One region of the Nocardia coffeae genome, then DNA from elsewhere that is predicted to be linked to it. Evidence: predicted binding sites of a transcription regulator. Region 1 holds the regulator's gene; the other holds the start of a gene.
What was found. Region 1 encodes HspR, which represses chaperone genes until heat shock. Its sites were predicted from a motif close to ANNTGAGTNNNNNNNACTCANNT; they were not measured.
Positions count from the first base shown of each region.

Region 1 (12,289 bases):
GGCCCGGTCGGCGCGGATATCTTCCTGCGGGAGATCCAGGACGTGTGGACCTGGGTGCGGCCGCATTTCGACGATCGGGCCAGGCAGGGAGCCGAGCGGCTGGGTCTGCCCGCCGATCCGGCGAGTCTGGATCGGCTGAGTCCGTCGGGTCGCGATGCGGAATTCGCCGCCGCACTGGTGCGTGTCACCCTCGACCGCGATCTCGCCGACGCGGTGCTCGCCGAGGCTGGATAGTCCGAAACCTCGTCTACCAGGAGGTTTCGGTCGCCGAGGCGGTCTGGGAAAATAATTCGGCCGGGCGGGAATGGATGAGGCGGGCCGCTCGTTGGACTGGATCGACGCAAAGTTGAGCGTCTAGGACTCAAGTTATTGGTTGACTCGGACCCCGAGTGCATGCAAGATTGAGTCGACCACGCTCAGTATTGCTGAGGACCGTGCTCCAGGCGGTGTCGGGGTGAGGTCCGGTGGTTGCCGTCAGGCAGCCGCGGCAGGCGTCTGCCCTGCATCGCCACATATAGGTACGTCACATAGGAGGAACACAATGGCTCGTGCGGTCGGTATCGACCTCGGGACCACGAACTCTGTCGTCGCCGTTCTCGAAGGCGGCGAACCGGTCGTCGTCGCAAACTCGGAAGGATCGCGGACGACTCCGTCGATCGTCGCGTTCGCGAAGAACGGCGAGGTACTCGTCGGCCAGCCTGCCAAGAACCAGGCCGTCACCAACGTCGATCGCACCATCCGCTCGGTCAAGCGCCACATCGGCACCGACTGGAGCGTGGACATCGATGGCAAGAAATACACCCCGCAGGAGATCAGCGCGCGCGTGCTGATGAAGCTCAAGCGCGACGCGGAGTCCTACCTCGGTGAGGAGATCACCGACGCGGTCATCACCGTCCCGGCGTACTTCGAGGACGCCCAGCGCCAGGCCACCAAGGAAGCCGGCCAGATCGCCGGTCTGAACGTGCTGCGCATCGTCAACGAGCCCACCGCCGCGGCCCTGGCCTACGGCCTGGACAAGGGCGACAAGGAACAGACCATCCTGGTCTTCGACCTCGGTGGCGGCACCTTCGACGTCTCGCTGCTGGAAATCGGCGAGGGCGTCGTCGAGGTCCGCGCCACCTCCGGTGACAACCACCTCGGTGGTGACGACTGGGACGAGCGCGTCGTGCAGTGGCTGGTGGACAAGTTCAAGTCCAGCAACAGCATCGACCTGACCAAGGACAAGATGGCGATGCAGCGGCTGCGTGAGGCCGCGGAGAAGGCGAAGATCGAGCTGAGCTCCTCGCAGAGCACCTCGATCAACCTGCCTTACATCACCGTCGACGCGGACAAGAACCCGCTGTTCCTGGACGAGCAGCTGAGCCGTTCGGAGTTCCAGAAGATCACCTCCGATCTGCTGGACCGCACCCGTCAGCCGTTCCAGTCCGTCATCAAGGACGCCGGCATCTCGGTCTCCAATATCGATCACGTTGTGCTCGTCGGCGGTTCGACCCGTATGCCCGCCGTTTCCGAGCTGGTCAAGGAACTGACCGGTGGGCAGGAGCCCAACAAGGGCGTGAACCCGGACGAGGTCGTCGCCGTCGGCGCCGCCCTGCAGGCCGGTGTGCTCAAGGGTGAGGTCAAGGACGTCCTGCTGCTCGATGTCACCCCGCTGTCGCTGGGTATCGAGACCAAGGGCGGCGTGATGACCAAGCTCATCGAGCGCAACACCACCATCCCGACCAAGCGGTCGGAGACCTTCACCACGGCCGATGACAATCAGCCGTCGGTGCAGATCCAGGTGTTCCAGGGTGAGCGCGAAATCGCTTCGCACAACAAGCTTCTGGGCTCCTTCGAGCTGACCGGTCTCCCGCCGGCCCCGCGCGGCGTGCCGCAGATCGAGGTCACCTTCGACATCGACGCCAACGGCATCGTGCACGTGACCGCGAAGGACAAGGGCACCGGCAAGGAGAACAAGATCAAGATCCAGGACGGCTCCGGCCTGTCCAAGGAGGAGATCGACCGGATGGTCAAGGACGCCGAGGCGCACGCCGCGGAGGACAAGACCCGTCGCGAGGAGGCCGAGACCCGCAACCAGGCCGAGTCCCTGGTGCACCAGACCGAGAAGTTCATCAAGGACAACGAGGACAAGGTGCCCGCGGATCTCAAGGGCAAGGTCGAGTCGGCCATCACCGAGGCCAACGAGGCCCTGAAGGGCACCGACATCGAGGCCATCAAGACCGCGGTGGAGAAGTTGGCCACCGAGTCGCAGGCCCTGGGTCAGGCGATCTACGAGGCGTCGTCGGCCGATGCGGCAGCGTCGGGCAACGGTGCTGCTCCCGAATCCGATGACACGGTCGTCGACGCGGAGGTCGTGGAAGAGCCGGAGAAGAAGTGACGGAAAACAATCCGGAATCCGAACCGGTCACGATCGTGGACAACCGCAAGGTCGATCCGGTCACTGGTGAGGTTCGCCAGGCCGCGGCGTCGCAGGACGCCGCGGCCGAGGGCGGAGCCGAATCGGCGGCCGAGGCCGAGGTGCACGCCGATCCGGTCAGTGCCGAATTGGCCGAGCGCACAGCCGATCTGCAGCGCCTGACCGCCGAATACGCCAACTATCGGCGGCGGACCGAACGCGACCGCAAGGCCGCGATCGATACCGCCAAGGCGTCGGTCGTCACCGAGCTACTCGGTGTGCTGGACGATCTGGATCGCGCTCGCGCACACGGCGACCTGGAATCCGGGCCGCTGAAGTCCGTGGCGGACAAGCTGTCCGAGGCGCTGCAGAAGCAGGGGCTCGAGCAGTTCGGCACGGAAGGCGAGTCGTTCGACCCGACCCTGCACGAGGCCGTGCAGCACGAGGGTGAGGGCCACGATCCGGTGATCGGTGTCGTGATGCGCAAGGGGTACCGCTTCGGCGACCGGGTGCTGCGGCACGCGCTTGTCGGAGTGACCGACGGGGTAACAGATCTGGTGACAGGAAATGCTGGCACCGATGACGACGACCATTGAGCAGCGAACATGTGAGCTGACCGGGGCGGTGGGGTGGGGGTATGCACAAGCACAGAGAGGAGGAGATGCCTGGTGAATCGTGAGTGGCTCGAGAAGGACTTCTACAAGGAGCTGGGTATTTCCTCCGGCGCCACCCAGGACGAGATCAAGAAGGCCTATCGCAAGCTGGCCCGGGACCTGCATCCGGACAAGAATCCGGGTGATGTGAAGGCCGAGGAGCGGTTCAAGGCCGTCAGCGAGGCGCATGCCGTGCTGTCCGATCCGGAGAAGCGCACGGAGTACGACGAGGCCCGGAAGTTGTTCGCGAGCGGCGGTTTCGGTCGTGGCGGCTTCTCACCGGGTGGCGGTGGCGGCTACGGACAGGGTGGATTCAACGAATTCAACCTGGGCGACATCTTCGGTGGCGCAGCCGGTTCCACCGCGGACGGCGGGCTCGGCGATATTCTCGGCGGCTTGTTCAACCGCGGCCCCGGTGGTGCGACGCGCACCTCGACCCGGCCGCGGCGCGGCAGCGATGTGGAGACCGAGACCAATCTCGGCTTCCGCGAGGCCGCGCAGGGCGTCACCGTGCCACTGCGGATGACCAGCCCGTCGCCGTGTACGACCTGTCACGGCAGCGGCGCGAAGCCCGGTACGAGTCCGCGAGTCTGCCCGCACTGCAACGGAACCGGCGTCATCAGCCGGAACCAGGGTGCGTTCGGATTCAGCGAACCGTGCGAGGACTGCCGCGGCACGGGGTCGATCATCGACGATCCGTGTGTGGACTGCCGCGGCACCGGCATCCAGAACCGGACCCGCACCATCACGGTGCGGATTCCGCCGGGTGTGCGGGACGGTCAGCGAATTCGCCTGGCGGGCCAGGGCGAAGCAGGTCTGCGCGGTGCGCCCGCGGGTGATCTGTTCGTCACCGTGCACGTCAGCCAGGACAAGGTCTTCGGCCGCAACGGCGACGACCTGACCCTGGTGCTGCCGGTCAGTTACAGCGAATTGGTGCTCGGCACAACGGTGTCCGTGCCCACGCTGGAGGGCCGGGTCGGCGTGAAGGTGCCCGCGGGCACCGCCGACGGCCGTACCCTGAGAGTGCGCGGGCGCGGTGTGCCCAAGCGCTCCGGTGGTGCGGGCGACCTGCTGGTGACGGTCAAGGTCGCGATTCCGCCGAAGCTGGACGACGAGGCCTCCGAGGCGCTGCGGCGTTACGCGGAGGCGGAGAAGGCCGGTGGGTTCGACCCGCGAGCTGGATGGGCAGGTGCGTAATGTCCGGTCATGCAGGGGCTTCGCCCCCACAACCGCCCGGTAACGACCGGGGTGGAGCAGGCGTCGAGTACTTCGTGATCTCGGTTGCCGCCCAGCTGGCCGGTATGCACGCGCAAACGCTGCGCACCTACGACCGGCTGGGTCTGGTCACCCCGCACCGCACCTCGGGCGGGGGCCGGCGCTATTCGAACCGGGATGTGGAGTTGCTCCGCGAGGTGCAGCGCCTGTCCCAGGACGAGGGCGTCAACCTGGCCGGTATCAAGCGCATCATCGAACTGACCAACCAGGTCGAGGCGCTGCAACAGCGGGTCGGCGAGCTCTCCGACGAGGTGGAACGCCTGCGTTCGGGCTACCGCCCCGATCTGACTCCGCCGCAACGCAGCACCGCACTCGTGGTCTGGCAGCCGCGCAACAAGCGACGTTAGATCGCGAAATATCCAACGAGACAGCGCCCCTGGTGACAGGGGCGCTGTTTTCGTAGCTGGGGGAGTGGCCTCCCCGCACTGTACGCACGGTGAATGGTTGCGCGAGATGTGCTGTGCTCGCGGGTCGGGCATTGGGTGATGTGGCACCGGGGCGGCGGCCTCGGAATCCGCGATTGGGTGGCGAGAATGTTGCCGGAGTAGTGATCTCGGGCGATCCGGCGGTCGACATCGAGTGATGATCGATTGCAGGAAGATCGCTGTAGAAGTGAGTCTTTCAAAATGAATCATGTTGATTCGGTGAGATGTGGGCGGGGAATGACCGAATTTACTGGGCAAACGGTTGGTTTATCGGTGTCGGCACCTGCGTTGAGCAGGTTCGGGGGGAATTACACGTGGGTTGTTCGGGAGGTTTGGTCCGTTGCTGGCAAACCTCGCCTACACTCTGATCGTATCGGCTGCTGCCGGGTTTCTGGACGGCGTGCTACTCGTGGCCGTGCTCGTATTCGAGTGCGAAATGGGGTTGTGAGACAGATGGATTCGCGTGCCGCCGCCTTGGTCAGGACGACGTTCAAAGCGGTTGCTGCGGAGGAGGCGGGGCCTGAGAAAGTGGCCGGATCGTTCTTCGCGATCCTGTTCAGCGCGCAACCGCAGCTGCGTGAGTTCTTTCCCGCATCCCTGGACACTCAGCGTGAGCGGCTGGTCTCCGCGCTCGCCCATGTGGTGGATCGGCTCGAGGAGCCCGACGAGCTGCTGCCGTTCCTCGCGCAGCTCGGTCGCGATCACCGCAAGTACGGCATCGCGCCGGAACATTATCCGGCCGTGGGGAAATCGCTGATCACGGCGGTGCGTGCGCATGCGCGCACCGAGTTGTGGACCGAGGAGGCGGAGCACGCCTGGCAGGAGTGCGTCACCCTGATCACGCGGACCATGATCGTGGGGGCGCAGGATCCGGACACGCCCGCGGTGTGGAGCGGCACGGTGGTCGAACATCGCCGGGTGCTGGACGATCTCGCCGTCGTGCGGGTGCGGTTGGATCAGCCGATGCAGTACGCCGCCGGTCAGTACCTGAGCGTGCAGATCCCGTCCCGGCTGCGGATGTGGCGGTACCTGTCCCCGGCCGGTCCGTCGAATGCGGAGGGGGAGATCGAATTCCACGTGCGCGCCCGCACCGGCGGCTGGGTCAGCCCGGCCCTGGTCGGGCACACCGCGGTCGGTGACCAGTGGCTGTTGAGTGCGCCGATGGGCGGGCTCGGCATCCCTCGCAACACCCGGCGCAAGCTGCTGATGATCGGCTGCGGCACCGGAATCGCCCCGCTGCGAGCACAACTCGTGGCGATGGCGCGTCGCCGGTCCAATCCGCGGGTGCACCTGTTCGTCGGCGGACATCACCCGTGCGACCTGTACGACCTCGTGACGCTGAGCGAATTGGCCGCGGCCGGCAAATGGCTGACCGTCACGCCGATCGTCGAGAGCGAGGAAAACCCTTGGTGGTACTTCGATTCCGGTGATCCGACACCGGATCTGCCGGGCCTGGACCCGCGCCGCACCGGCCAGATCGGCGCTGTGGTGGCGGGTTACGGCCCGTGGGCCGATCGCGACGTGCAGATCTCGGGCTCCCCGTCGATGGTGCAGACCACCAAATTCCGCCTGATGGCAGCGGGTACCCCCGCCGCCAACATCCGCCACGACCCGTTGTTCTGAGAGACCTCAAACCCCTTCGTAGCGAATGGCTTCCGCGGGGGTGCCGGTCTGGATCAGACGATCGATGGTAGCCGTGGTCATCCCCGGCGAACCGCACACCAGGATCTGGTGGTGCTCCAGCGGCCCCATCTCCCCGACGACGTCCGCGAGAGTGCCCTCCAGCATCTCGTCCACATCGAATCCCACGTCCACCCGGCAGCTCTCGTACCAGGGGTCTTCCCACGTCGGATCGTCGGGACTCTCCACCACGGGAACGACCGTCAGCCAGGGAAGTTCGCCGGTCAGCAGGTAGAGCATGTCCGAGGCGTACAGATCGCGGGGTGAGCGGCCGCCGATGAACAGGTGGGTGCGGGGCGGTTCCGGGCGACGGGAGATCTCCAGCAGGATCGAGCGCAGCGGCGCCAGACCGGTGCCGCCGGCCAGCATCACCACATCGGTCGCGTCGTTGTCGACCGCCAGCCAGCCCGCCGGATCGGTGATCCGCCATTCGTCGCCCGGCTGGGTGTCCGCGACGATCGATCCGCTGCACCACCCGCCCGGCACGGTCCGGACGTGGAACTCCAGCTTGCCGTCCCGGGAAGGCGCCAGCGCGGGCGACAGGCGCCGCCGCAACCCGGGATGCTGCGGAATCTGCACCTCGACCGACTGGCCCGCGACGAACGGTACGTAATCACCGATCAGCCGCACCACCGCGATGTCGTGCCGCAGCCGGTGGTGCCCGACCACCGTCGCGGCCCATTCGGTGGGCGCGCCGAGGTGGATCTCGCCGGTCTCATCGGGGCCGAGGGTCATACACCATCCCTGTTCGTCGAAATACCTTGTCCTGCGGTCGAATCGATCGGCTGCGGATCACACCGGATCCGCGGTGATGGCCCATTCCGGTGTGCCGACCGCCACCAGTGCCCGGGTGGTGGCCGCGATCATCCGGGCCGATCCGGCGATCTGGATCTGCCGATCGGACCAGGAACCGAAGCTCGCCACCACCGCACCCAGATTACCGATCAGCCTGCGGTGCATGCCGAACGGCGGGTCGGCCGGGGGATGCGGATACCACCACGGGTTGGATGCGTTCTCGCACACCGGGATCACGGTCAGCCACGGATTGCTCAGCGACAGCTGCCACATGTTCTGCACGTCGTACAGATCGCACGGATACTGCCCGCCCATGAAGAAGTGCACCCGCGGATTGTCGCCGCGCCTGCCCATCTCGATGAGCTGCGCGCGCAGCGGTGCGATACCGGTGCCCGAACCGATCATCAGCACATCCGTGCCGCTGTCGCGGTCCACGTGCAGCCCGCCCAGCGGCCCGGCGATCTGCCAGACGTCCCCCGCCTCGGTCTCGGCGACGATGGCCGGGCTCACCCAGCCGTTCTCCACCTTGCGGACGTGGAATTCGATCTCCCCGTAGGGATTCGTCGGAATCGCGGGCGAGAGGTACCGCCACATCTTGGGCCGCTGCGGAACCGACACCGGGACGTACTGCCCGGCCTGATAGGGAATCGGCGTCTCGGATTGCAGCCGCACGATCGCCAGATCCTCCAGCACCTGCCGGTGCCCGACCACCGTCGCCTCCCAGAAGGGCTGGGAGGTATCGGAATTCGCGCCGATGGCCATCGAGGCGGACACCAGGATGCCGATATCGCGCCAGCCCTCCTCGAGTTCGCGGGACCAGCCGCCGATGCCGAAGTAGGTGCGGAACGCGGCCACCAGCGCGCGACCGGCGATATCGTAATGTGCCGCCTCGACCCCGTACTTGCGGTGGTCGCGGGCGAGTTGTTCGAGGAAGTGCTGGGCGCGGTCCCAGTCCTCGAGATGGTCGAGCACGAACTGCACGGCGGTCATCACGCGCTTGGGCTGCATATCCATGGCGGGCGGGAACAGCTCCCGCAGCCGGGGATTCTCCCCGAACATATGGCCGTAGAACGCGCTGACCAGCCGTTCCGGCCCGTTCGGCGATTCGATGACGGACCGGAAATTGGCGCGGACCAGCGCAGCCGAACGCGCATCCACGACTCGAGCTTCCTTTCTGCATAGAACGGTCCGGACTGCCACGCCCGGACCGGCTCGGGTTCCAGTATCCCCGAAAAAACCGTGGTCGCACGGTTATGAGGTCTTGACGGTACCCAACCTCGCTGAGGGCGAAACGCCGTGGTCGGGTGGTTCGCCGGGCTAGCGTGGGGGAAGTGGTCCTCGGTGATGTTGCGTGAGCCGCCGAAAAGACTCAAACTTGAGCGGAACAGACTCAACTTCTACTGCGTTGAACTGATCGGAAGCAGCCGGACGAGGCTGCGCACAGACGACACGTAGGAAGGTGATCGTGGACTCGTTCAATCCCACCACCAAAACTCAGGCGGCCTTCACCGCCGCGCTGCAGTCCGCCTCGGCCGCGGGCAACCCGGAGATTCGTCCGGCGCACTTGCTGGTGGCCCTGCTGGATCAGACCGACGGCATCGCCGCCCCCCTGTTGAAGGCTGTCGCGGCTGATCCGGTCCAGATTCGACGCGAGGCCCAGGACATCATCGACCGGCTGCCCAGCGCGACCGGCGCGACAACCACACCGCAGCTGGGCCGCGAGGCCGTCGCCGCGATGAGTGCCGCCCAGAAGCTGGCCACGGAGTTGGGTGACGAATACGTCTCCACCGAGGTGCTGCTGATCGGTTTGGCCAGTGGCGATTCCGACATCTCGCAGCTGCTGCTGAAGTACGGCGCGAGCGCGGACGCGTTGCGCGAGGCGCTGGCCTCCGTGCGCGGCAACACCCGCGTGACCAGCCCCGATCCCGAGAGCACCTATCAGGCGCTGGAGAAGTACTCCACCGACCTGACCGCGGCCGCTCGCGAAGGCAAGCTCGATCCGGTCATCGGCCGCGACACCGAAATCCGCCGTGTCGTCCAGGTGCTGAGCCGCCGCACCAAGAACAACCCGGTATTGATCGGTGAACCCGGCGTCGGTAAGACCGCGATCGTGGAGGGCCTGGCCCAGCGCATCGTCGCCGGCGACGTGCCGGAGTCGTTGAAGGGCAAGAAGCTCATCTCCCTGGACCTGGGCGCGATGGTGGCGGGTGCGAAGTACCGCGGTGAGTTCGAGGAGCGGCTCAAGGCGGTGCTGGAGGAGATCAAATCCAGTGCCGGACAGGTGGTCACGTTCATCGACGAGCTGCACACCATCGTCGGCGCGGGCGCCACCGGCGAGTCGGCGATGGACGCCGGCAACATGATCAAGCCGATGCTGGCCCGCGGTGAGTTGCGGCTGGTCGGCGCCACCACGCTCGACGAATACCGCCGGCACATCGAGAAGGACGCGGCCCTCGAGCGCCGGTTCCAGCAGGTGATGGTCGGCGAGCCGTCGGTGGAGGACACCGTCGGCATCCTGCGCGGGCTCAAGGAGCGCTACGAGCTGCACCACGGCGTTCGCATCACCGACTCCGCGCTGGTGGCCGCCGCGACGCTGTCCGACCGCTACATCACCTCGCGGTTCCTGCCGGACAAGGCGATCGACCTGGTCGACGAGTCGGCCTCGCGGCTGCGCATGGAGATCGACTCGCGTCCGGTGGAGATCGACGAGGTCGAGCGGTCGGTGCGCCGGCTCGAGATCGAGGAGATGGCGCTGTCGAAGGAGACCGACGAGGCGTCCAAACAGCGGCTGGAGAAGCTGCGCGGCGAACTCGCCGACGCACGCGAGAAGCTGAATCAGCTGACCACCCGCTGGCAGAACGAGAAGGGCGCCCTCGACCAGATCCGGGTCCGCAAGGAGGAACTGGAGGCGCTGCGCGACGAGGAGCTGCGCGCCGAGCGCGACGGTGACCTCGAAAAGGTCTCGAAGCTGCGCTACGAGGACATCCCGCACGCCGAGCTGGCCATGGCCGAGGCCGAACAGCAGGTCGGCAAGGCCGCGGACGGCGAGGTGATGCTGCAGGAAGAGGTGGGCCCCAACGACATCGCCGAGGTGGTGTCGTCGTGGACCGGCATCCCCGTGGGCAAGATGCTCGAGGGCGAAACCCGCAAGCTGCTGCGCATGGAGGAGGAGCTGGGCAAGCGCGTCGTCGGGCAATCCGAAGCGGTGCAAGCGGTTTCGGACGCGGTGCGTCGCGCGCGGGCCGGGGTCGCCGACCCGAACCGGCCCACCGGCTCGTTCATGTTCATCGGCCCCACCGGCGTCGGTAAGACGGAGCTGGCGAAGGCGTTGGCGGACTTCCTGTTCGACGACGAGCGCGCCATGACCCGCATCGATATGAGCGAGTACTCCGAGAAGCACTCGGTCGCTCGCCTGGTCGGCGCGCCGCCCGGATACGTCGGCTACGACCAGGGCGGTCAGTTGACCGAGGCGGTGCGACGCCGGCCGTACACGGTGGTGCTGTTCGACGAGATCGAGAAGGCGCACCCGGACGTGTTCGACATCCTGCTGCAGGTGCTCGACGAGGGCCGGTTGACCGACGGCCAGGGCCGCACGGTCGACTTCCGCAACACCATCCTCATCCTCACCTCCAACCTGGGTGCGGGCGGCGACAAGGATTTCGTGATGAACGCGGTGCGCGCCGCGTTCAAGCCGGAATTCCTCAACCGCCTGGACGACGTGGTGATGTTCCACGCGCTCGACGAGTCGGAACTCGAGGAGATCGTCGGCATCCAGCTGAACCAGCTGCAGAAGCGTCTGTCGCAGCGGCGGCTCACCCTGGAGGTCAGCGATGCGGCGCGGTTCTGGCTGGCGGAGCGGGGTTACGACGCGGCCTACGGCGCCCGCCCGCTGCGTCGGCTGATCCAGCAGTCCATCGGGGATTCCCTGGCCAAGGAACTGCTGGCAGGCGAGGTCGCCGACGGCGATCTGGTGAAGGTCAACGTCTCCCCGGACGGTGACGGCCTGATTGTCGGCAGGTGAACAGGGCCATACGGCTGATCCTCGGATGTGGTCTACATCTCCCCTAATCTGGATGTATGACCACTCCGAGCGATCCGTGGGCACCGCGGCCGGATTCGCCCGACGCGCCGACCGAACATCTCGGAGCGCCGGGCGAGCCTGAGGGTATGCGTACGACGGAGTACTCGGACGCATACGGGTCGACCGAGCCCTATCAGTACTTCGACCAGGCTCCCGGGCCGAATCCGACCCGGGAGCTGCCGCCGTATCAGAGCCAGTGGGGCGTCTACGAGGGGCCCGGTCCGGGCGAGGCCGCGTACGACACCCAGTGGATCGGTCCGGCCCGCACGACGCCCGTCCAGGCCGGCCCGCAGCCGACGCTGGTCGGCCCGCCCGATCTGCCGCCGGACCAGCTCCCGCCGCACCGCAACCGGCGCGGCATGTGGGTGGGGCTGACGCTGGTGGCCTTCGCGGTGGTGGTGCTCGGCGCGGTCGCGGTCGGCTTGTTCCTGGGCAGTGATTCGTCGTCGTCCTCGACCGCCGGGGGCACCACGTACCGCTCGGCTCCCACCGGACTGCCGCTGTTCCCGCAGTCGCCCGATACGCCCGGCACCGGGACGACCACCGCGCCGCAGCTGCCCGGACTGGGCGGCACCGCCGACGGCCTCGGCGCGACGATGGGCACGATCAGCGCGAACGACGGATCCACGCTGACCGTCGATTCGCTCTCCGGTTCGACCATCACCGTGCACACCGATGCCAAGACCGAGGTGATCGCGCTGGGTTCGAGCACCATCGCCGATCTGCATCCCGGCGATATGGTCGTGGTCCAGGGTGACAAGAACCTCGACGGGTCGATTCAGGCCAAGATCGTCATCGGCACCGCACTGCCCTCGCAGAGCACTCCCACACCTACGCCGACGCGCTGATCCGCGGCCCGCGGCCGGGCGGCCACGCACAACACGCAGTGCGCACACCACGCGCGGTGCGCGTGGCAACTAGACTTGTCCGCGATGACGGCAATGTGGTTCGGACTCGCGGCGATCGCACTGGTTGGTGCGATCGT
Region 1 covers NZ_JAINZY010000005.1:523,996-536,284, forward strand. Annotated here, with positions in the region: gene K7711_RS21830 (HhH-GDP family DNA glycosylase) at 1-234, shown strand, start outside; gene dnaK (molecular chaperone DnaK) at 542-2,377, shown strand; gene grpE (nucleotide exchange factor GrpE) at 2,374-2,991, shown strand; gene dnaJ (molecular chaperone DnaJ) at 3,061-4,245, shown strand; gene K7711_RS21850 (heat shock protein transcriptional repressor HspR) at 4,245-4,670, shown strand; gene K7711_RS21855 (globin domain-containing protein) at 5,202-6,371, shown strand; gene K7711_RS21860 (FAD-binding oxidoreductase) at 6,378-7,163, opposite strand; gene K7711_RS21865 (FAD-binding oxidoreductase) at 7,221-8,381, opposite strand; gene clpB (ATP-dependent chaperone ClpB) at 8,689-11,244, shown strand; gene K7711_RS21875 (DUF5666 domain-containing protein) at 11,301-12,152, shown strand; gene K7711_RS48970 (TtfA family protein) at 12,237-12,289, shown strand, end outside.

Region 2 (12,289 bases), 320 kb from region 1:
ATCGGCCACCGGACGCACGTCCAGTGCGGCCAGCACCTCGGAGGGGACGTCGTCCAGATCCGGCTCGTTGCGGGCCGGGATGAACACCGTCTTCAGTCCCGCACGCTGGGCGGCGAGCAGCTTCTGCTTCACCCCGCCGATCGGCAGCACCCGGCCGTTCAGCGTGACCTCGCCGGTCATGCCGACATCCGAGCGGACCTGCCGGTCCAGCGCGAGGGACACCAGCGCGGTCACCATGGTGACACCCGCGGACGGGCCGTCCTTGGGCACCGCGCCCGCCGGGAAGTGGATGTGGATGTTGCGATCCAGCACCGCGGGCTCTATCCCGATCTCCTCGAGGTGCGAGCGGACGTAGGTCAGCGCGATCTGCGCGGATTCCTTCATCACATCGCCCAGCTGACCGGTCAGGGTCAGCGAACGCTCGCCCTCGGCGGCATTGGCCTCGATGTAGAGGACGTCGCCGCCCGCACCGGTCACGGCCAGACCCGTCGCGACACCGGGGACCGCGGTGCGTTCCACCCCGTCGGGGGTGAAGCGCGGACGGCCCAGGTAGTCCTTCAGGTCACCGAGCCCGATCACCAACGCGTCGGAATGAACTGCGGCCGAATCGGATTCGGCCTCGTAGCCCAGGTCCTTGTCGTACCCGAGGCTCTCCGGCACGAATTCGCCCTTCTCGACCAGACTTTCGGCTCCCGCCAAGTCCGCCGACCGGGACAGTTCGGTCGCGGCCTTGCGCAGCGCCTTGGCGATCAGACGTTCCATCTGCCGCACCCCGGCCTCGCGGGTGTAGTTCGCGGCGATCTCGCGCAACGCCTCGTCGGTGATCGAAACCTCCTGTGCGGTCAGCGCATTGCGCTCGAGCTGACGCGGGATCAGGAAGTCGCGGGCGATGGCTACCTTGTCGTCCTCGGTGTAGCCATCGACCGTGATCAGCTCCATGCGGTCCAGCAGCGGGCCCGGGATCGTGTCCATGACGTTCGCGGTCGCGATGAACAGCACGTCGGACAGGTCCAGATCCAGATCCAGGTAGTGGTCGCGGAACGTGTGGTTCTGCGCCGGATCCAGCACCTCGAGCAGCGCCGCGGCCGGATCACCGCGGAAGTCGGAGCCCACCTTGTCGATCTCGTCCAGCAGCACAACGGGATTCATCGATCCCGCCTCGTTGATCGCGCGCACGACCCGGCCGGGCAGCGCGCCGACGTAGGTACGCCGGTGACCGCGGATCTCCGCCTCGTCGCGCACGCCGCCCAGGGCGACGCGAACGAACTTGCGGCCCAGCGCCCGCGCCACACTCTCACCGAGCGAGGTCTTGCCGACACCCGGAGGGCCGACCAGCACCAGCACCGCGCCGGAGCCGCGTCCGCCGACCACCTCCAGTCCGCGCGCGGCTCGCCGCGCCCGCACCGCCAGGTACTCGACCATGCGGTCCTTCACCTCTTCGAGGCCGTGGTGATCGGCGTCGAGAACGTCGCGCGCGGCCGAAACATCCGTCGAATCGGTGGTTTTCACCGTCCACGGCAGTTCCAGCACGGTGTCCAGCCAGGTGCGGATCCAGCCCGCCTCCGGGCTCTGATCGCTGCCGCGTTCGAGCCGGTCGACCTCGCGCAGCGCGGCGGTGCGGACCGTCTCGGGCAGATCCGCGTTCTCCACGCGGGTGCGGTAGTCGTCCGCGCCGTCGGGCTCACCCTCGCCAAGCTCCTTGCGAATCGCGTTGAGCTGCTGGCGAAGCAGGAATTCGCGCTGGGACTTCTCCATTCCCTCGCGCACATCTTCACTGATCTTCTCCGCGACCTCCGCCTCGGCGATGTGGTCCTTGGTCCAGCCGATCAGCGTGGTGAGACGTGTTGTCACGTCCGGAGTTTCGAGTATCTCGCGCTTCTGTTCGTCGGTCAGGTACGGCGCGTACCCGGCCGAGTCGGCCAGCGCGGAGGGATCGGTCAGCCGGTTCACCGCGTCGATCACCTGCCACGCCTCGCGACGCTGCAGTACCGAGACGACCAGCTTCTTGTATTCGGCGGCGAGTTCCTTGGTGCGGCCGTCGGCCTCGGGGATCTCGACCGGTTCGGCCTCGACCCACAGCGCCGCACCCGGCCCGGTCACCCCGTGGCCGATCTTCGCGCGCCGCTCGGCCTTCAGGACGGCCGCCGGTGCGCCGCCGCGCATCCGTCCGACCTGCTCGATCGTCGCCACCACGCCGAAGGACGCGTAGCCCTCGGCCAGGCGGGGCGCGAGCAGCACGGCGTCGCGGCCCGCTGCCCGAGCGGCATCGATGGCGGCCTGCGCCGACTCGTCGAGCTCGATGGGCACCACCATGCCCGGCAGCACGATCGGATCGGTGAGGAACAGCACCGGCAAATTCTGTGGTGTAGTCACGTTCGACCCTTTCCAAAGTTGAGCGATACCTACTCAACCCCGAGTCTTCCGGTTCTGTTCCGTTCTCGCGTTCACTGCTCGCGAACACGGACACAACCCAAAGTTGAGCTTACTGCGCTCAACAACGATCGGTCGGAGATTGTTCCGATTCGAACATCCGAGCCGTGCGGACCGGCCTCACCGACGTCCCGGAACAGCGCGCGACAACCACGTGAGCCACGCCGGAGATATCGGGTCAACGCCCGGTCAGCTCACCTGATGTGATGTGCGCACCCAATTTCCACCACTCCACGAGAAGGTGTCGAAGACTCGGAGAGAGGGACAGCACATCGCATCCTGGTCACCGAATGCCCGGGAGGCGATCTGAATCGTGTCTGCCCGAACTGCGATGGACGCTACCCGCAATCCCATCGACCCTGGTCCGTCGTCAGGACCGAGAAGAACCCCCAACCGGCGAGGATGCGCCGGATCCGCGTCGTCGAATACGTACACGGTGTCCGGCCAGCTCGAAGTAGGTCCGCTGCAGGCCGCGGCGACCACACTCGTCGCGGGTGCTCGATCCGATGCCGATGTGGATACCGCCGCATCGATCTGGATCCCGAGTCCCGCCCGATCGCATTCGTGATCGACAATGATCTTGCGCCAATCGATTCCGGTCGTATCCGTTTCGACCGGCCGACACGAAGAAGCGTTCCCGCACTGCAGATAGATTCCGGACAGCCGCGCTTTCTTGAAAATCAATGACACAACACCCGCTGAGGCCGCGAGCGAATCACCGATCCTACCGAGCGGCTTTTCCAGTGCACTGACGATATCCCTCGATACGGCTTCCGACGACCCCGAACCCGCCAGTAGTCCAGCCAGCTCACCGGGCTCGTGCAGTCGGCCGTCGTCGCTGGTGAAGGCAACGTCCACCTGCATGGACAGATCAGCCATATCCTGCCGACAGGCCGCATCGTGTATCGAAACCATCTCGTAGTGGAGAGTGAGATCCGGCGTATCGGTCACATCCCTGCATGCGATATCCGTGCCGGGGGGCAGCATCGATACTCTCGTACCTAACCCGGATCCGAGGCGTGCATCAATATAATTCGTCAATTGGCCGGCTAGATCGATGAAGCTGCCGGACTCGATGCTGTTCGATTGCAGGTGCAGTATCCATGGACCGGAGAGCACATACAGATCAACACCTGAAGGATAGAATTTGCCGGCGGAGGCTCCCGAGGATGTGACATCGGCCGATGTTATTCGGTATTTCACGGAAACTTTCCCGAACGACGGTCCGGCGACCCGGGTTCGGATATCGCGACTACCCGATATCGTGCTCGAGTCCCTACAGTATGCACGCATGCCATCGAGCATCACCTCGGCTCGCCCCACATCAGAATTTGCGAACCGACCGAGAGTCGCGGCGACCTGCACGCCATCTTCGATGGTGTAGGTGCTCGTCGCCCGAGCGGCAAGCGGAACCACATTCGCGATATCGCCGGGAAGACAGCCGGCCGGAGGAAGCACCTCGACGGACCGCGCCTTGTCTTCATCGCCTGTCACGACCTTGACTATGGAACCAGCGGCAGCATCCGGCAGCGCTCGGCTCATTGTCGCGAAACTGTTGACATCCACCGGAGTGGTCGACTCGGACGAGCTGTGCCAGTAGAAACCGACGCCGATCGCGAGACCGATCACCATGGCAGCGGCGATCTCTCTCCGCGTCGATCCGAATATCTTGATATTCATATTCCGGATCTCGGCTTCGGGCACATGGACGCATCGCCGCCCAGCTTCCACTCCGAACTATAGTTCAGATAAACGCGACCGTACGACGGAGCACATCCGGTCAGTTCGACCGGATGACCTGCCATATCGATGGTTATGGTCTTCGATTTGCCGCCATCGAGGATATCCATCTGGAGATCCCAGGTGAACGTTGTGCGACTCGCACGGACATCCACGCTGATGGACTGCGTCTCGCCGCGATTCAACGTGATCGAATTACCTTCGAAATACCTGTCCGCCAACTGACCGCGTTCGTTGATCGATCGGGCACTGGGATTCAGATCATTCAGATCGATCCCCACCCGCAGCAAAGGAGAACTACCCTGCGGAATGGCATACAGCAACGTTCCGGAAACCGGCGGAGCAGTACTGAATATTCGAGCTTTGAGGTTGGTGATGATCACCGGTTTGGAATGTCCGCCGACGACGGTGATCTTGACACCCTGTTCCTCGACTTTGACCGCATCGAACCGCCTCGGCGAAACTCCGAAGAAGTTGCTGGGCGGAGACATGTTCGAACCGGGGATGTCGACATTGTTCCGAAGCGCCCACGAGTAGTTCTCGCCGAACTGATCCGGCCACTCCGTAGAGATACTCACCGGATCGGACAGGCGATCTCGAATCGCATCGGTGATCATGGGTCCGGCGAACTGCCACACGCCCAGCGTCGCCAGCACGACGCTGACCATTTTCACCCCCTTCCCCACCCTGGCGGACCATGTGCGCGGAGGTTGGGCATCCGGCGTGCTCGAGCGGTCGCGTCCAGTCGTAATTTTCGATCCACGACCTCGATCCACACCGGAGCTCACCCGCACAACCCGCCGCCGCGCCGGGACGACTTTGTCGGAATCTGCCACCCTCGCCCCCCGTCGAATGCCCCTGCTGATCTGGATCCTAATGCGACAACACCTGGCCGTCAGGACAATTGGTCGCCACCGAGATCAGCGGTGCACGGTTGTGAGCAGTTCAGGGCGGGAAATCACGACCCGGGTTCCGGACGTTAGGTTGGGGGTATGTCCCCACGATCCGGCCTGACGACAGAGCGCGTGGTGCGTGGCGCGGCCGAACTCGCCGATGAGATCGGCTTCGAGAAGCTCACGCTCTCGGCGGTCGCGCGGAAATTCGGGGTGAAGGATCCGAGTTTGTATGTCCACGTGCGCAATCTGCACGATCTGCGGGTTCGGGTGGCGCTGTTGGCCAGTGCGGAGTTGAACGAGCGGATCGGGGCGGCGGTCGCGGGACGCTCCGGGCGGGACGCGCTCGTCGCCTTCGCGGACGCGTACCGGTCCTACGTGCTCGATCATCCGGAACGTTATGCGGCAACACAGATTCGGATGGATCCGGCCGAGGTGGGCGAGGACCCCGCACTGCTGCGCAGTATCGAACTCACCGCGGCGGTGCTGCGCGGTTACGACCTGGACGAGACCGCGGGACTGGACGCGGCTCGCTTGTTGCGCAGCACTTTTCACGGCTTCGCCACGCTCGAGGCGTCCGGCGGATTCGCGCACTCCCGTCCCGCCGCGGATTCCTGGCCACATATCGTCGAAGCGCTGCATCACACGCTGTCGCACTGGCCGCACGACTGACCGCGCCGCCGCACGAATATCCCCGCCGATCCGGCTCTCTCAGCACCGGCCCACCGGGATCGATGCGCGCGATCCGGGGGAGGTGAACGGGATCCGAGCCGGACCGCATGTCGTGTTGCTCCTGGTCGCCTCGCGTATGTACTTCTATCGTTGGCTAGCGGTGCCGGTCGCCGGGACGGTGGGTGTGCCGAGAGGAGCGGGCGTGTGGGCACAGGACGGGACTGGCGACGGGCCGGGGTGATCATGGGAATCGTGGCGGCGCTGCTCGTGGTGCCCGCGGCGTTGACAGCGCTGGTGCCCACGCGCGAGACGCCGGTGAGTCACGGCGCGACGATCCGCCTCACCGCACCGGGTTCAGCACCCGACACGATCGAGTTCGCCGGCGTGGACGGCTGGCGTCAACGGCCGACCGGCGACCGCACGACCGCGGTCCTGGACGGCCCGAACGGGCGGATCCTGCTGGTGAGCGTCGTCAACGGGGTCACCGATTTCGACTCCGCGGCCCAGTGGCGGCGAAAAGTGCTGGGGGCACAGGCATTTCCGGTCCGCGAGGACGGCGGCAAGGTCGCCAACACGTACGGATTCACCGGACCGACCTGCCGGGGCGAGACGCGGGCGGGCGTGTGCGCGATTCTCGGCAATCACAATCTCGCGGTATCGATGCTGCTCAGCGGGACCGATATCGACGCCGATCTCCAGCCGATCGTGTACACGCTGCGGGTCACGTCATGAGCTGGTTCCGGCCGCGTTCGGCGCTGTGGTGGACGTACTGCCTGATCTGCCTGGGCGGATCGATCGCACTGGTGCTGCAACTGCTCCCGGCCGCGCTGCTCACCTGGTCCGGCATCCTGGTCGGGCTGCCGTTCATGGTCGTGACGCTGCTGGTGGTCGCCGCACTCCTGGTGTGGCTGGACCTGTTCCGCGACCATGTGCGGATTCGCGTCGCGCTCGCGATGGGCTTCGTGTGGGGCGCCCTGGCCGGGCCCGGGATCGCGATCTTCGGCAACGACAACGTCATTCACGCCATCGCGAATCTCGCCGGTGACGCGTTCGCGGTGGACTGGCAGGCCCCGATCTCGGCCTCGATCATCGAGGAGGGCATCAAGGGCACCGGGGTTCTGGCGGTCGCCTGGCTGTTCCGGTCGCAGCTGAGCAGACCCATGCACGGGCTGCTGCTCGGCGGATTCACCGGACTCGGATTCCAGCTCACCGAGGATGCCACCTACCAGGCCAATGCCGGATTGCAGTCCGCGCAGGGCGATCTCGGCACCGCGCTGCTGGTGGCGATTCTGCGGCTGCTGACCGGCGTCACCTCGCACTGGATGCTCACCGGGATCGCCGGCATCGGCATCGTCACCGCGGTCGGTGCGTCGGGCTGGTCGCGCGGGCGGCGGGCGGCGGCCCTGGCGGTGTTCTATCTGCTCGGCGCCGCAATGCATTTCGGCTGGGACGCGCCGATGTCGGGCAGTACCGGATTCGGCAGCGTCGTACGCCGGACCATGCTGTACGTCGTCGTATTCATCGCGGTCTACCTGTGGGTGGTCCGCATCGAGACGCGCTGGTTCCGATCGGTGGTCGACTGGGCGGTCGCACAGCATCTCGCCCCGCCCGGCGAACTGAACACGCTGATCTCCCGCCGCAGCAGACGGCAGGCCCGGCGCGCACTGCGTCTGCCGCACCGGATCGCGGTGTTGCGCCGACACGAACTACTGGATTGGGTGCAGATCGTGGATGCCCGACTGACCGGTACCGACGGTGCGATACTCGGAGGATCCGCCGGGCCCGCCATCGATCACGGAACCGGCTGAGGCCGAGCGCACCACCGACAACCGACCCGCGAGGAGTGGACGATGCTGGCAGCGCGACTGCATCTGGGACCCGAACGTCATCTGTCACTCGACGAGGTGCCCGTTCCCGAACCGGGCCCGGATCAAGTACTGATCGAAGTGGCCGCGGCGGGGGTGTGCCTGTCCGACGTCCATCTCATCGACGGCACCCTGACCCCGCTGTTCCTGGACGGTGACGTGGTCACCCTGGGACACGAGGTCGCCGGGACGGTGCACACGCTGGGCCCGGGGGTGACCGCGGCGAAGGTGGGCGACCGGGTGCTGCTACAGGCCGGTGAACAGCGCAACGGCGCGGTGTTCACCCGCGGCGTCGACTACGACGGCGGCTGGGCCGAATACACCCTCGCCCGCGTCGACACCCTGGTCCCGATTCCCGACGATCTGCCCTTCGAGCAGGCCTGTTTCATCCCGGACGCGGTGTCCACACCGTGGGCTGCGATCACCGCGACCGCACAGGTGCGCCCGGCCGAACCGGTCGGCGTCTGGGGTGTGGGCGGCCTGGGCGCACACGGCGTACAACTGCTGCGGCTGATGGGCGCCGCGCCGATCATCGCGATCGACCCGCTGCCCGCCGCACGGGAACGCGCCCTCGAATTCGGCGCTGACCTGGCCCTGGACTCGGCCGATCCCGACCTGCGCAGCCAGGTGTTCGCCGCGACGAGCGGTACCGGACTGGCCGCGGCCTTCGACTTCGCCGGCGTCGCCGCGGTCCGCGAACAGGCGATCATCTGCCTCGGACCAGGTGGGCGCCTGGTGCTGGTCGGGCTGACCGACAAACCGATCACCATCACCGGCGGCACCGCGTTCAGTTTCTTCGGGCAGCAGTTGCGCGGACACTACGGCTCGACCCCCGAACACGTCACCGAACTGGTCAAACTCCAGCGCCTGCACCGGGTGGACTTCGCCCGGTCGGTCAGCGCCGTACTGCCGCTGGCCGATGCCCCGAAGGCAGTGGCCGCACTGGAGTCCAAACAGGGCAACCCCATCCGGATCGTGCTGAATCCCTGATATTCCTAGTATGAGAGGGTTGGTGCCTCGAGATATCAGCACCGGTACCGCACAAGGGGGCCCCAGACGATGACGTCACTCGGCAGCGGGGTGTTCATCGACTGGGAGAACCTGACCCACCAGTCCAAACTGGTCGTCGATCTGGTCAGCTTCTCGATCTTCAGTGGCGTCGCGGGCTGGCTCACCAACTGGACCGGCGTGCTGATGTTGTTCTGGCCGTTGCAGTTCCGCGGTATTCGCGTGCCGGGCCTCAAGGTGCTCTACCCGTACTTCCCGCGCCGGGTGCAGGTGCTGCCGACGTTCTCCGGCGACGGCAGCCGGATCGGCTTCCAGGGATTCATCCCCGCCCGCGCGGAGAAGATGGCCAGTATCTGCGTGGATATGGCGATCATGCGGATCGGCAGTCCCCGGGACTTCATCCACGAACTGGATCTGCAGGGCATCGCGGACTACATCGCCGAGGTCGCCCGCCCGCAGCTGCCCGAACTGGTCGACAGCGTCATGCAGCGGGAGAATCCGGAACTGTGGCGGGCGGTCCCGCGCGCGGCTCGCCAGCTGCTGTATCAGCGGGTGGAGCGGGAGCTGCCCACGATGTGCCGCCGTGCGTTCGAGCAGCTCGGGGACAATGTCGATCAGCTGATCGATATCAAGATCTTCGTCATCCGCTACCTGCGCGAGAATCCGCACATCCTCAAGGATCTGACCACCACGATCGCCGCGCCGGAGCTGAAGTTCATGGTGCGCATCGGCCTGCTGGGCGCGCCGTTCGGACTCCTGCTGGCGCTGGGCATGTATGTGCACGACAACACTCCGGTGCTGAACCTGATCCCGGGCTGGTTGATCATCCTGGCCGTGACGGCGGCGATCGGTGTGCTGGTGAACGTCATCGCGATCAAGATGGTGTTCGAACCGGGCGATCCACAGCCGCGCTACCGATATCTGTGGAAGCAGGCGCTGCTGGCCAAGCGGCAGCCGCAGGCCGCGGGCGATCTGGCGCACATTCTCGCCTATCAGGTGCTCACGCTGCCGAATCTGGCCAACGAACTGCTCGCCGGGCCGAACGGTGACAAGACGTATCAGATCGTCCAGGCGCTGATCTCCGAGGAGATCCACCGGCAGCTCGGTCCGACCACCGGCATGGTGCGAGTCGCGTTCGGCCGCAGGCAGTTCGACAATCTGAAGGTGGGCGCGGCCGGCGCGGCGGTGGGCCTGGCCCCGACACTGGTGGCGGACGAGGAGTTCGCGCTGGAGCAGGCGAAGAAGATCGACGATTTCGCCGCGCGCAAACTGCAGCAGCTCACCCCGGGTGAGTTCATGGAGATGTTCTACGCCTCGGTCGAGCAGGACGCCTGGCTGCTGTATCTGCACGGTGCGGCGCTGGGGCTGGTCGTTGGCGCGGTGCACATGGTGTTGTTCGGCTGGTAGCCCGAACCGTTTCGTCGCCGACGGGCTCCTGTCGGTCGATAACAAGCACGCATGCTTGCATTTTTCCGAGGTTGTTTGCCATGCTGAACCGCATGGTGGACGTGGCAGCACTGCTGGAGGATTTCGCGGCGGAATGCGCCGATCTGGACCGGATCCTCGGACCGCTGCCCGCGGCGGAGTGGTCCCGCGCCACACCCGCGCCCGGCTGGACCATCTCCCATCAGATTGCCCATCTGACCTGGACCGACGACGTCGCCACCCTGTCCGCGACCGATGACGCGGCATTCGCCGAACTGGTCCGGGCGGCGCTGCCGCGCGCGGCGACCTTCGTCGACGAAGCCGCGGCCGAGGCCGCTACGACCCCGCCGGGAGAGCTGCTCGAACGCTGGCGGCGCGGTCGCGCCGCTCTGGCCGAGGCCCTGCTCGCGGTGCCCGCGGGGACGAAGCTGAGCTGGTTCGGGCCGCCGATGAGCCCGGCGTCGATGGTCACCGCACGACTGATGGAGACCTGGGCACACGGACAGGACGTCGCCGATGCGCTCGGTGTGACCCGCACCCCGACCGCACGACTGCGCACCATCGCCCATATCGGCGTGCGCACCAGGAATTTCGCGTACGCGGTGCACGACCGGCCCGTTCCCGCCGAGGAGTTCCGCGTCGAGCTGACCGCACCCGACGGCACGGTGTGGAGCTGGGGGCCCGAATCGGCGAGCCAGCGCGTCACGGGACCGGCGGTGGATTTCTGTCTGCGGGTGACGCAGCGGCGGCATCTGGACGATCTGGCGCTCGAGGCGAGCGGTGCGGATGCGCGGGAATGGCTCACGATCGCACAGGCATTCGCGGGGCCCGCGGGCTCGGGACGTGCGGCGGGACAATTCGCCTGAATCGGTGAGGACCGCTGGTGCGGCGGCCGATGGAGCGGGCGAGCGCCAACTCGAGGATCGCCGTGGCTGATGCCCGACCGGACGCCGTTGGCCGGAGGTCTCTGTGTTGGCAGTCCAAGCGGACGCTCGCCAGCTGATTTCCTGATTACCCGTTCGATCCCGCCCGGAAACGTCGCGGCGAGACATTCTCCCGGACTTCACGACCTGTGATCTTCACCTCCGCGTCCCGAATCGGTAACTCACCACGCAGTAACCTGGACAAGCGTACGACTTTCAACGGTGCGGGTCGGCGCGGCAGGGGAGGACCAGGGACAGGGAGAGGTACGCACCGTGACATCGCAGATCCTCCGGCACACCGCCGTCGTGCTCGCCGGTATGGCCAGCATCGGATTCACCGTGGCGGCCGGAACGTACGTCGTCAACCAGATGGGCGCCGATCAGCACGAGGCCGCTGGAACCCCGCAACCGGAAGTCGGTGCGGCCGAACCGATTCCGCCGCTGCCGCAGCCTTCGACCGAACCGGACGTTCCACGAACGTCCACCGCCGCAGTGCGATTCATCGCGGAGACTCGCGAGCTGCCCGTCGCCGTCCAGATCCACCGGCCCATCGCGGCCGTCCCGGCGCCCGCCCTGCCGAGCATCCCGGCCACCGCAGCCGTGCGCGCGGACGCCGATCCGAGTGCCCGTCTGCCGCTGCTCGGCGACCTCTACATCGGCGCGAATCTGACCAGTCCCCAACCTGATTCGCTGTCGATAACCCTCGACACGAATCTGTTCGCCCCGCTGATCGACGCCACCGCGCCCGGCAGCACCCAGCTCCGCACCGACCTGGACGTTCGGCACGGTCAGATCACCCTCGCCGTGTCCGATCCCTCACTGGGGAACCGATCGGTCCAGATGTCGCCCCGTCACGCCGATCCGGCGCCCGACCCGGACGCCGATATTGCGGACCCGGCGCAATCCACACTCCCGGATCACGAACTCGCCACCACCTAGCGAACCCGCCGGTCGTCGAAGCGACACTACCGCTTCACCTTCCGTGAGCAGCGCGAGTTCGTCATCGGGCGATCGCGTCCCCCGGCACCGCGCGTAGCCGAATCCCACGGCACACCACAGGCGGCGAATATCCCAGGGCGGCAGCATCGTACGAGCCGACCAGCTCGGAACCGGTAGTAGCACAATCACGTACGGTCAACGGACCGTGTACGAAAATCCCCTCCCAGCCGAATCACCCTGCGGCGCAACGCAGGGAAGTACCGATGTTTCACGATGAACAATGACCGCGAGACCGGGTCGGGGTGTGCGGGGTTGCCTGTTGCGACACTCGGGTAGTCGCATGATCATGGGCGAAGCACATCCGCGCCACGCTCCGACTTCCGAACCATCTGCC
Region 2 covers NZ_JAINZY010000005.1:203,765-216,053, reverse strand. Annotated here, with positions in the region: gene lon (endopeptidase La) at 1-2,313, opposite strand, end outside; gene K7711_RS20635 (LppP/LprE family lipoprotein) at 2,620-4,110, opposite strand; gene K7711_RS20630 (hypothetical protein) at 4,107-4,787, opposite strand; gene K7711_RS20625 (TetR/AcrR family transcriptional regulator) at 5,163-5,735, shown strand; gene K7711_RS20620 (hypothetical protein) at 5,940-6,467, shown strand; gene K7711_RS20615 (PrsW family intramembrane metalloprotease) at 6,464-7,543, shown strand; gene K7711_RS20610 (zinc-binding dehydrogenase) at 7,586-8,590, shown strand; gene K7711_RS20605 (DUF445 domain-containing protein) at 8,660-10,015, shown strand; gene K7711_RS20600 (TIGR03084 family metal-binding protein) at 10,108-10,899, shown strand; gene K7711_RS20595 (hypothetical protein) at 11,230-11,895, shown strand.
Region 2: lon (endopeptidase La) is a predicted target of HspR. The motif match lies at 2,390-2,412, and genes of this name have one in related genera.